One region of the Erwinia sp. 009765445 genome, then DNA from elsewhere that is predicted to be linked to it. Evidence: predicted binding sites of a transcription regulator. Region 1 holds the regulator's gene; each other region holds the start of a gene.
What was found. The regulator CRP, encoded in region 1, controls carbon source genes, mostly activating them, when cyclic AMP is high. The targets are predictions, from matches to a motif close to ATGTGANNNNNNTCACAT.
Positions count from the first base shown of each region.

Region 2: deoC (deoxyribose-phosphate aldolase) is a predicted target of CRP. The motif match lies at 1,870-1,887, and genes of this name have one in related genera.
Region 3: rhaB (rhamnulokinase) is a predicted target of CRP. The motif match lies at 1,981-1,998, and genes of this name have one in related genera.

Region 1 is NZ_JBYUWC010000008.1:191,521-195,085, forward strand. Features, by position in the region: gene AC3Y5R_RS10970 (YccS/YhfK family putative transporter) at 1-1,195, opposite strand, end outside; gene crp (cAMP-activated global transcriptional regulator CRP) at 1,254-1,886, opposite strand; gene AC3Y5R_RS10980 (OsmC family protein) at 2,197-2,601, shown strand; gene AC3Y5R_RS10985 (phosphoribulokinase) at 2,631-3,500, opposite strand.
Region 2 is NZ_JBYUWC010000003.1:269,862-273,426, reverse strand. Features, by position in the region: gene AC3Y5R_RS04670 (patatin-like phospholipase family protein) at 1-922, shown strand, start outside; gene AC3Y5R_RS04665 (TatD family hydrolase) at 919-1,695, shown strand; gene deoC (deoxyribose-phosphate aldolase) at 1,993-2,772, shown strand; gene deoA (thymidine phosphorylase) at 2,788-3,565, shown strand, end outside.
Region 3 is NZ_JBYUWC010000002.1:105,880-109,444, reverse strand. Features, by position in the region: gene AC3Y5R_RS02530 (L-rhamnose isomerase) at 1-403, opposite strand, end outside; gene rhaB (rhamnulokinase) at 400-1,872, opposite strand; gene rhaS (HTH-type transcriptional activator RhaS) at 2,172-2,999, shown strand; gene rhaR (HTH-type transcriptional activator RhaR) at 3,008-3,565, shown strand, end outside.

The DNA of each region.
Region 1 (3,565 bases):
CAAACATCACCGTCATCAAAATCCAGTAGGGCTTGGGCAGGTTAAAGAACAGCGCCAGCGAGCTGGCAAAGGTCAGCATCACCGCAAAACGGGCGGCGGTGCGCAGCGCGGCGGACGTCAGCGACAGATAACTTCTTATGGCCGGGAGCAGCGGCAGACGGCGCTGGCGGTCGGCCATCAGGTCGCGCTGATAAAGTGGGCGCTGAGTGCGCAGGACGCGGGCAATGCGGCTGAAGTGGTAATAACAGAAGTTGCCGACCGGATTGTCCCGGTGCTGGCGGGAAATTTTTTCCAGCGCCTGAAGCTGCTTATCCATGGTAAATCGCTCAGGCAGCTTATGATAAAGGATATCGTCTGCCAGCTCGCGCAGCCTGGCCGCAATGGTCTGGGCGTTCCAGCGGATCACCGCTTCGGCGTGGCTCTGTTCCACCAGCTTCTGCACCTCTTCCGGCTGATGCAGGCTGACGGAGATATGCTCCTGCAAATCCAGCGCCACCTGAAAGGCGCGGGTCAGCCGCTTGTGATGATTATCGTTATTGGCGGCCAGCATGTGCATTTGCTGGTAGCAGGTGGTGATCAGATCGACCGCTTTCTGCTGACGGGCCAGCAGCGGCGGCAGGGCTTTTTCCGGATCGGTGAGTTTAGTCAGCAGGGTATATTTAGCTTCACAGTAACCGGCCAGCTCCCGATACAGCAGGCTCAGCGTTTCGCGCATCGGCTGCTCTTTCCACAGCCAGAACCAGAACCAGTTGAAGACGCCGTACCAGACCGTGCCCAGTACGTAGAGCATCGGCGGCTGCCAGATTGGCATCCTTCCCGCCAGGCTGAGGGTGAAGATCGCCGCAATCAGCGAGCCGGGCAGCAGTCGTCCGTGCAGCGGGCTGATCTCTCCGGTCACGCCGAGCAGCATCGCCATCACGAACAAAATAGCGGGCAGGGGAACCTGGTGTGCACCCAGGTACTGGATCAGAAAGCTGCTGGAGGCAAACAGGCTACCGCCCACGATCAGGCGTTTGAAAAAGCGTTTATGCGGGGTATCAAGACCGGCGATGTTGCAGCAGGCCGGGACTAAGGAGAACAGCAATCCCTTTTGCAAATCGCCCAGCAGCCATCCGATAGCAACCGGTAAACAGAGCACCAGCGTCTGGCGCAGTGCGTAGTTGACTTCAGGGTGATAAATGATTCGACGCCACATCACTCCGTACCAAATAAAAAGGCGCAACAGAGACTGTTGCGCCGAGGATCAGAGCCGGTTAGCGTGTGCCGTAGACAACGATAGTTTTACCGTGCGCCGAGATCAGGTTCTGATCTTCCAGCATTTTCAAAATACGCCCAACGGTTTCACGGGAGCAGCCAACAATCTGGCCGATCTCCTGACGGGTGATTTTGATCTGCATTCCGTCAGGGTGAGTCATGGCATCCGGCTGTTTAGCCAGATTGAGCAGGGTTTGCGCGATGCGACCAGTCACATCGAGGAAAGCTAAATTGCCCACTTTCTCGGACGTTACCTGCAGGCGGCGCGCCATCTGCGAAGAGAGACGCATCAGAATGTCGGGGTTCACCTGGATCAGCTGGCGGAATTTCTTATAGGAAATTTCAGCGACTTCGCACGCGGTTTTTGCCCGTACCCACGCACTGCGCTCCTGACCCTCTTCGAACAGGCCAAGCTCGCCAATAAAATCGCCCTGATTGAGGTAAGAGAGGATCATCTCTTTGCCTTCTTCATCCTTGATCAGCACCGCTACCGCGCCTTTGACGATGTAGTAGAGGGTTTCCGCTTTCTCACCCTGGTGAATCAGCGTGCTTTTGGATGGATACTTATGAATATGGCAATGTGACAGGAACCATTCAAGTGTCGGGTCTGTTTGCGGTTTGCCGAGAACCATTCGCTGTTATCCTCTGTTGTCATCGTGCCTTAAATACAGGGGCAGAGTTCCCTGTCAGGCGTTGAAATAGTCAAGCGTTTCCCTGTCAGGAAATTTATTCGGCTTCTGTGGGAAGCCAGGCTCGTTATGTCGTTCCGTTTCGTCAAAGCTTGTAGAGTACTGACGAAAGTATTACAGCCTTGTTTGTAGCACAGCTTTGCACGAGTGTCTTCTGTTGTCTCGCTTCAGCATAGTGCGAAATCTGCTGCATTGCCGTTTTTGTTGCTAAAGCGTAATCTGGTGTTAACTGAATGAATTAGAGGAGTTTGTTATGCAGGCACGTGTCAAATGGGTGGAAGGGCTGACCTTTTTGGGAGAATCCTCATCAGGACATCAGGTGCTGATGGATGGCAACTCAGGGGATAAAGCACCCAGCCCGATGGAGATGGTGTTGATGGCAGCGGGCGGTTGTAGCGCGATTGACGTGGTTTCAATCCTGCAAAAAGGCCGTCACGATGTTAAAGACTGTGAGGTTAAGTTGACCTCCGAACGGCGTGAAGAGGCTCCGCGTCTCTTCACCCATATCAATCTGCATTTTATCGTAACGGGTAACGCATTGGGCGATAAAGCTGTGTCCCGCGCTGTCGATCTCTCAGCAGAAAAATATTGCTCCGTTGCGCTGATGCTGGGCAAAGGTGTGGAGATCACTCACAGCTATGAAGTGATTGAGCTGTAAAATATCCCGAGCCCCGCACTGTCGGGGCACTACTCTATCTTCTTCCCTTCGATTAACCGTTGCACCAGCGGCCCCATGATCAGCTCCATCGCCAGCCCCATTTTGCCGCCAGGTACCACCAGCGTGTTGATGTGAGAGATAAAAGAACCCTGCAGCATCGCCAGCAGATAGGGGAAGTCGATATCTTCCAGTCCCTGAAAGTGGATCACCACAAAACTTTCATCCAGCGACGGGATGCCCCGTGCGGCGAACGGATTGGAGGTATCAACGGTCGGGACGCGCTGGAAGTTAATGTGCGTGCGCGAGAACTGCGGAGTGATGAAGTTGATGTAATCCTCCATAGAACGCACTACCGAGTCCATTACCGCTTCACGCGAGTGGCCGCGTTCACTGGTATCACGCACCAGCTTCTGGATCCACTCCAGGTTAACGATAGGCACCACGCCAACCAGCAGATCCACATGCTGTGACACATTGTTCTGCGGTGTTACCACCCCGCCGTGCAGCCCTTCATAGAACAACACATCAGTCGGCTCCGGCAGCGGCTGCCACGGCGTGAAGGTTCCCGGCACCTGGTTCCACGGCACCGCCTCATCATAGGTATGCAGATACTTGCGCGACTTGCCGCTGCCGCTTTTGCCGTATTCCTGGAAGGTTTGCTCCAGCAGCGCGAAGTCGTTGGCATCAGGGCCAAAATAACTGATGTGTCGGCCCATATCGCGCGCTTTGCGGATTGCCATATCCATCTCAGGCCGGGTATAGCGGTGAAAGCTGTCCCCCTCCACTTCGGCGGCATGCAGGTTAAGCTGCTGAAAAATTTTGCGGAAGGCCAGGCTGGTTGTGGTGGTTCCCGCGCCGCTGGAACCGGTCACGGCAATCACCGGATGTTTGGCAGACATGTTAGCTCCCTGAGAAAGATCATATCGATCCAGCATTGGTATCATGTTTAGCGCACGGGTGTCAC
Region 2 (3,565 bases), on a different contig from region 1:
TGAATTTCAGCGGGCTGACTTCAATCCCTTCGATCTGATGCTGGGCACTTCTGCCGGAGCACAAAACCTCTCTGCTTATGTCTGCGGCCAGGCCGGTTATGCCCGGCGGGTAATCACACGTTATACCACCAGTAAACTGTTCTTTGATCCTCTGCGCTTTGTGCGCGGAGGACATCTGATCGATCTGGACTGGCTGGTGGACGTGACCGCGAAAGAGTTTCCGCTGGCGATGGCGGCAGGGGAGAAGATGTTTTCCTCGGGTCGTGAATTCTATATGTGTGCCTGCCGCAGCGACGACTACTCACCGGGGTACTTCGCGCCAACGGCGGCAAACTGGCTGAATATCATTAAAGCCTCCAGCGCGATTCCTGGTATGTACCGGCCCGGTGTCGATCTGGATGGGATCAGCTATCTGGATGGCGGCATTAGCGATGCAATTCCGGTGCGTGAAGCCGCCCGGCGTGGCGCTGAAACCATCGTGGTGATCCGCACGGTGCCTTCGCAGATGACGTATACGCCGCAGTGGCTGAAGCGTATTGAGCGCTGGCTCGGTGAAAGTGCGCTGCAACCATTGGTCAACATCATGCATCTTCATGAAGATAGTTATCGCCAGACGCAGGAATTTATCGAGAAGCCGCCCGGCAAGCTGAATATTATTGAAATTTTCCCGCCTCATGCGCTGGCAAGCATGGCGCTTGGCAGTCGCGTTACCTCGCTGAACCAGGATTATCATCTTGGCCGCCGCTGTGGCCGCTATTTCCTCGCCACTCTCGGCCAGTGGCTGCAGGAGAGTGACGCACTGGTCAGTCAGCAACCTGTGGTTCCTGCCGCACCGGTGGCGAATGAACCGGATCATCAGGGGATCATCCTCGACCCGCTGGCAGAAAATGACGCCGATTACGGTAAAGGCTCTCTGGCATGACACCCTCTTTCGTCGACACGCACTGTCATTTTGACTTCGAGCCGTTCTGTGGCGATGAAGAACAAAGCCTGCGGCTGGCGGCGGAAGCCGGTGTGGAGAAAATCATTGTCGTGGGTGTCGCGGCGGATCGTTTTAAAGGCGTGATGGCGCTGGCTGAACGCTGGCCGCCACTGTATGCCGCGTTGGGCACTCACCCGATGGCTATAGCGCAGCATGATGACTCGCACCTTGAGCTGCTCGAACGTTATCTGAAGCAGCAGCCGGAAAAGTTGGTGGCGATTGGCGAAATCGGTCTGGATCTCTACATCGACAATCCGCAATTTGATAAGCAGCAGGCGGTGCTGGATGCGCAGCTGCGGCTGGCCCGGGACTACGATTTGCCCGTTATACTCCACTCCCGACGGACTCACGACAAGCTGGCGATGCATCTGCGTAAACTCGATCTTCCCCGGCGCGGCGTGGTGCATGGTTTTGCCGGTAGTGAGCAGCAGGCACTGGCCTTTATCCGTGCGGGCTATGCCATTGGCGTTGGCGGTACCATCACCTATGAGCGCGCCACTAAAACCCGCAATGCCATTGCCCGCCTGCCGCTAAGCTCGCTGCTGCTGGAAACGGATTCACCGGATATGCCGCTGCAGGGCTTCCAGGGCCAGCCAAACCGCCCTGAGCGGCTCAGAAATGTCTGGCAGAGCCTGTGTGACATCCGGGAAGAATCCCCGCAGGAAATTGCTGAAACCCTTCGTGAAAATACCCGTCAGCTGTTTCGTCTCTGACTGGCTAAACTCTTAAATACCTCTTCCATCCTGAAACGGGCTGCCATCGCAGGGCATACTGTAACCTGCCTCTGTTATGCTGGGTGTGAAATGTTAAAATTATAACATTTTCTGCCGATCGATCCTGGTTCGCCTGTCTGTCAGGAAGGAGTGATGGCCGTCGCAGGGGTGCTTATGTGATATTGGTCACGCATAATGTACAATCTCTGCAATTGCATATTCATGTGTGTGAAATTTATCACAGATAACAACCTGTCTGGCCTGTTATTATTTTAACATTCTTCTGTGGAGAGCATTATGACCGACTTAACCGCAGCTGCCATCCGGGCGCTGAAACTGATGGACCTGACCACACTGAACGATGACGACACCGATGCGAAGGTGATCTCCCTCTGCCACCAGGCCAAATCTCCGGCAGGCAACACTGCCGCCATCTGCATCTATCCGCGCTTTATCCCTATTGCCCGCAAAACGCTGCGTGAGCAGGGCACGCCGGATATCCGCATCGCCACCGTGACCAACTTCCCTCATGGTAATGACGATATCGACATCGCCCTGGCAGAAACTCACGCCGCTATTGCTTACGGTGCCGATGAAGTGGACGTGGTTTTTCCTTACCGCGCTCTGATCGACGGTAACGATGAAGTGGGTTATGAGCTGGTCAGCGCCTGTAAAGAAGCCTGTGCCGATGCTGGTGTGCTGCTGAAGGTGATTATCGAAACCGGCGAGCTGAAAACTGCCGAGCTGATCCGCAAAGCTTCTGAAATTGCTATCGAAGCAGGCGCTGATTTTATCAAAACCTCCACTGGTAAGGTCGCGGTCAACGCCACGCCTGAAGTCGCAGAAATTATGATGAAGGTGATTGCTGAAATGGGCGTTAGGCACCAGGTTGGCTTCAAGCCTGCCGGTGGCGTGAAAACGGCTGAAGATGCTGCGGTGTACCTGAAGCTGGCGGATGAGATCCTCGGCAGCGAATGGGCCGATGCACGCCACTTCCGTTTCGGGGCCTCCAGCCTGTTAGCCAGCCTGTTAAATGCGGCGGGATTCTCCGGCGCGAAAAGTGATTCAGCTTATTAAACACCGGGGGGCGACGTGTTCCTGCCACAAGAAATTATTCGAAAAAAAAGAGATGGCCAGGCGCTGAGTGAAGAGGAAATCCGTTTTTTTATCAACGGAGTCCGTGATAATTCAGTCTCAGAAGGGCAAATCGCCGCGCTGGCGATGACCATTTATTTCCACGATATGACGCTGGCTGAGCGCGTGGCGTTGACCATGGCGATGCGCGATTCAGGGTTGGTGCTGAACTGGCAGAGCCTGGGACTGAACGGCCCGGTGGTGGATAAGCACTCCACCGGCGGCGTAGGGGATGTGACCTCGCTGATGCTTGGCCCGATGGTGGCGGCCTGCGGTGGCTATGTTCCGATGATCTCCGGGCGTGGCCTCGGCCATACCGGCGGCACGCTGGACAAGCTGGAAGCAATCCCTGGGTTTGATATCTTTCCGGATGATGAAGCTTTCCGCCGCATGATCAAAGAGGTGGGTATTGCGATTATCGGGCAGACCAACTCGCTGGCTCCGGCCGACAAGCGCTTCTACGCTACCCGCGATATTACCGCCACCGTTGATTCCATTCCGCTGATCACCGCTTCGATCCTCGCTAAAAAGCTGGCTGAGGGGCTGGATGCGCTGGTGATGGATGTGAAAGTGGGATCCGGCGCCTTTATGCCAACTTTTGAACAGTCAGAACAGCTGGCGCAGGCGATTGTCGGCGTCGCGAACGGCGCGGGCTGCAAAACCACCGCACTGCTGACCGATATGAACCAGGTGCTGGCCTCCAGCGCCGGTAATGCGCTGGAAGTGCGTGAAGCGG
Region 3 (3,565 bases), on a different contig from region 1:
AGGATGGGTTGAAATCCAGCCCCAGCTTGTTGGCTTTCGCCCATTCCACCCAGTGGGCAAAGTGTTTTGGCTGGATATCGGTACGCTCCACCGGCGTATCGCTCTCCAGGTAGATCGCATGCAGATTCAATCTTTTCGGGCCTGGGATCAGCGACATCGCTTTATCCAGATCGGCACGCAGCTCCACGGCATTGCGGGCTTTGCCCGGATAATTACCGGTGGCCTGAATGCCGCCGGTCAGCGCTCCCTGCGGATTTTCGAAACCACGAACGTCATCACCCTGCCAGCAGTGCATGGAAATGGGCATCTTATCCAGCTGGGCCATTGCGGCGTTAACATCAATGCCGATCTCGGCAAAACGCTGTTTAGCCAGTTCAAAGGCCTGATCGATTGCTCGGGTCATATACATAGCTCCTTAGCCGTGTGTGTCAGTGACTGGAAAAGTGGCCAACTGCGGCGGTATACGTCACTGGCTTGTGGGTTATAAGTTTGTAAGAGGAAATTCTGTGCAACGATCTGACGAAAGTGCGACACGTCCCGCACATCGCCGCAGGCGATCAGCTGGCTGCCGATATTGCCCAGCGTGGAGGCCTCAACCGGGCCGGCGATAACCGGAATGCCGCAGACATCAGCACAAAGCTGGTTCAACAGCGGGTTCTGACAACCACCGCCAACAATATGCAACTGACTGAAGGTGTCGCCGCGAACCTGTTCCAGTTCTTCCAGCACCTGACGGTAATACAGCGCCAGACTGTCGAAAATACAGCGGGCCAGCGAGGCAGCGGTTGCAGGCAGCGGCATACCCTGTTCCATGCAGGCATCCTGAATTTCACGCACCATGCTGGCGGGGTTAATAAAGCGGTCATCGTTCGGGTTGACCAGCGAACGGCATGCTGGCTGGCCTTCTGCCTCTTTCACCAGTCCACACAGATCTTCGATCTGAAGCTCGTTGCAGACGCGCTGCAGCAGCCAAAGTCCCATGATGTTTTTCAGCACACGATAGCGCCCTTCTGCACCGCCTTCATTGGTGATATTGGCCGCTAGCGCCGCTTTGCCGTTGCAGGGTTCAGGGCTTTCAAAACCCATTAATGACCAGGTACCGGAGCTGAGCCAGGCGGCATTATTCCCTGGCACTGGTGCGGCAAGTACAGCACTGGCAGTGTCGTGAGTCGCCACCGCGATCACCGGTACGGATTGTCCTGAAGCCGTCTGCCAGTGACCCACTTTACGGCCAGGCTGAGAAGGCTTGCCGAACCAGTCCGGATTAGCACCGGTCCATTTCAGCAAATCAGCATCCCATACGCCGCTGTGGATGTTCAGTAACTGAGTCGTAGTAGCGTTGGTGTATTCCCAGTTCAGCTCACCGGTAAGCCGGTAATGGAAATAATCCGGGATCAACAGCGCGTGCTGCACGTCATCCAGCCATTCGGCTTTGCTCTCGCACAGCGCTCTTAGCTGGTAAAGAGTGTTAAATGGCAGGAACTGGATGCCCGTATGATGATAGATATTCTCACGACCCAGCTCCCGGCAGGCGCGGTTCAGCACGCCATGGGTGCGATCGTCACGGTAAGCAACCGGCAGACCAATGCGCTGACCTTCCTTATCCAGCAGCACGTAATCCACGCCCCAGGTATCAATCCCGATGCTGTCGGCCACAATACCCTGCGGCTCCAGCTTGTTAAGTGAGCTGACGATAAACGCTTCAAGCGCATCCACATCCCAGCACTGGTGATTGTCCACGGTGACCAGACTGTTTTTACTGCGGGCAACTTCTTCCAGTTGCAGTTTCCCGCTGGCGGCATTAAAGCGGGCCAGCATCACACGGCCGCTGGATGCCCCCAGGTCAATGGCAACACAATTTCTCATGCTCATGGCATTGGCTTCCTGTCAGTTCAATGCCTTCAGTCTAAAAGCCAGCAAATTTAGTACCTTCCCGCCACTGCCAGACGCTGCAACGGCCTGGCAGCACGGCAAAGGTGAACGTGAATCAGCTCACATTTTCATTTTTGCCTGCCGCCGGAACCGGATGTGACACGACACACAATTCTGCATTTCCGCCTGCCCGTTCTTGAAAAATCAGCTTCCGGGCTGGCTTTTCCTGTCGAAAATTCAAGGTGAAGGGTCAGGACCAGGCAGTAGACTGCGTCGACAGTGACTAACGAGGACAGATCATGACCGTGTTACATAGCGTGGATTTCTTCCCCGGTGGTGGGTTGCCGGTGGCGATTGAACCCCGAGCTCCGCAGGGTGCTTTTCCTGAGCATCATCACGATGATTTTCATGAAATAGTGATTGTCGAACAGGGGGCTGGCATTCATGTCTTTAACGGTGAACCTAAGCCATTGTGTGGCGGCTGCGTTTGCTTCGTCCGCGATCACGACCGCCACCTTTATGAGAAAACCGATCAATTGATCCTGACCAACGTGCTTTATCGCGGGCCGGAAGCCTTTCGCTTCATCACCGGTTTTCAACATTTGCTGCCGCAGGAGTGCGATGGCAATTACCCTTCCCACTGGCGCATCAGTAATAAAGTGCTGGAACAGGCAAAACAGCTGATTAACCAGCTGGAAAAGCCCAACGCGCCAATAACTCTGGAAAGCCATGCGGAACAGGAGATGCGTTTTATGCAACTGCTGGTGATGCTGCGTCGGGGTTGCAGCGAGCAGCCGGGCGATGACCAGAACGGCCGGATGTGCAGCCTGCTCGACTGGCTGGCCGACCATTACAGCGAGGAAGTGGACTGGGAAGAGCTGGCAGAGAAGTTTGCACTTTCCCTGCGCACGCTACACCGTCAGCTTAAGCAACAGACCGGTAGTACACCGCAACGTTACCTTAACCGTCTGCGCCTGTTGCAGGCCAGGCATCTGCTGCGCCACAGTGAAACACGCATCACCGATATCGCATTTCAGTGCGGATTTGGTGACAGCAATCACTTTTCCACACTCTTTAAACGCGAGTTCGGCACTTCTCCGCGTACCATCAGGCAAAATGACCTGTGAGGTGAAACGTGAGCGTGCCCCTTCGTCTGGCGAAAGCCGACTATTTTCCTTCAGAGCTGATGCCGGTGGCGGTTGCTGACCGCACCCCTCAGCCCTCTTTTCCCCCACATATTCATGAATTCAGTGAGCTGGTGATCGTCTGGCGTGGCAACGGGATGCATTTGATGAACGACCGGCCGTGGCTGATCACCTGCGGCGATCTCTTCTATGTTTGCCCTGATGACTGCCACAGCTACGAATCGGTCAATGAGCTGGTGCTCGATAACATCATCTACTGCCCTGATCGGTTTCGCCTTGGCCTGAACTGGTCACAATTTCTGCCGCAGGATGAGGCTGCCTGGCGGCTGACCATAAGGGGAATGGCGCTGGCACGCGGCGTGATCCAGCAGCTGTCACAGGAGAGCCGCAAGAGCGATCTGCTTTCCCGCCAGCTGACCGAGGCATTGTTCCTGCAACTGCTGTTGATTCTGCAGCGCCACCGCTACAAAGCAGACTGCGCCTGGCAGCTTCCTGAAGGAGAGCAGCTGGATCTGCTGATGTCCGCCATTCAGGGACAGATTGCCACC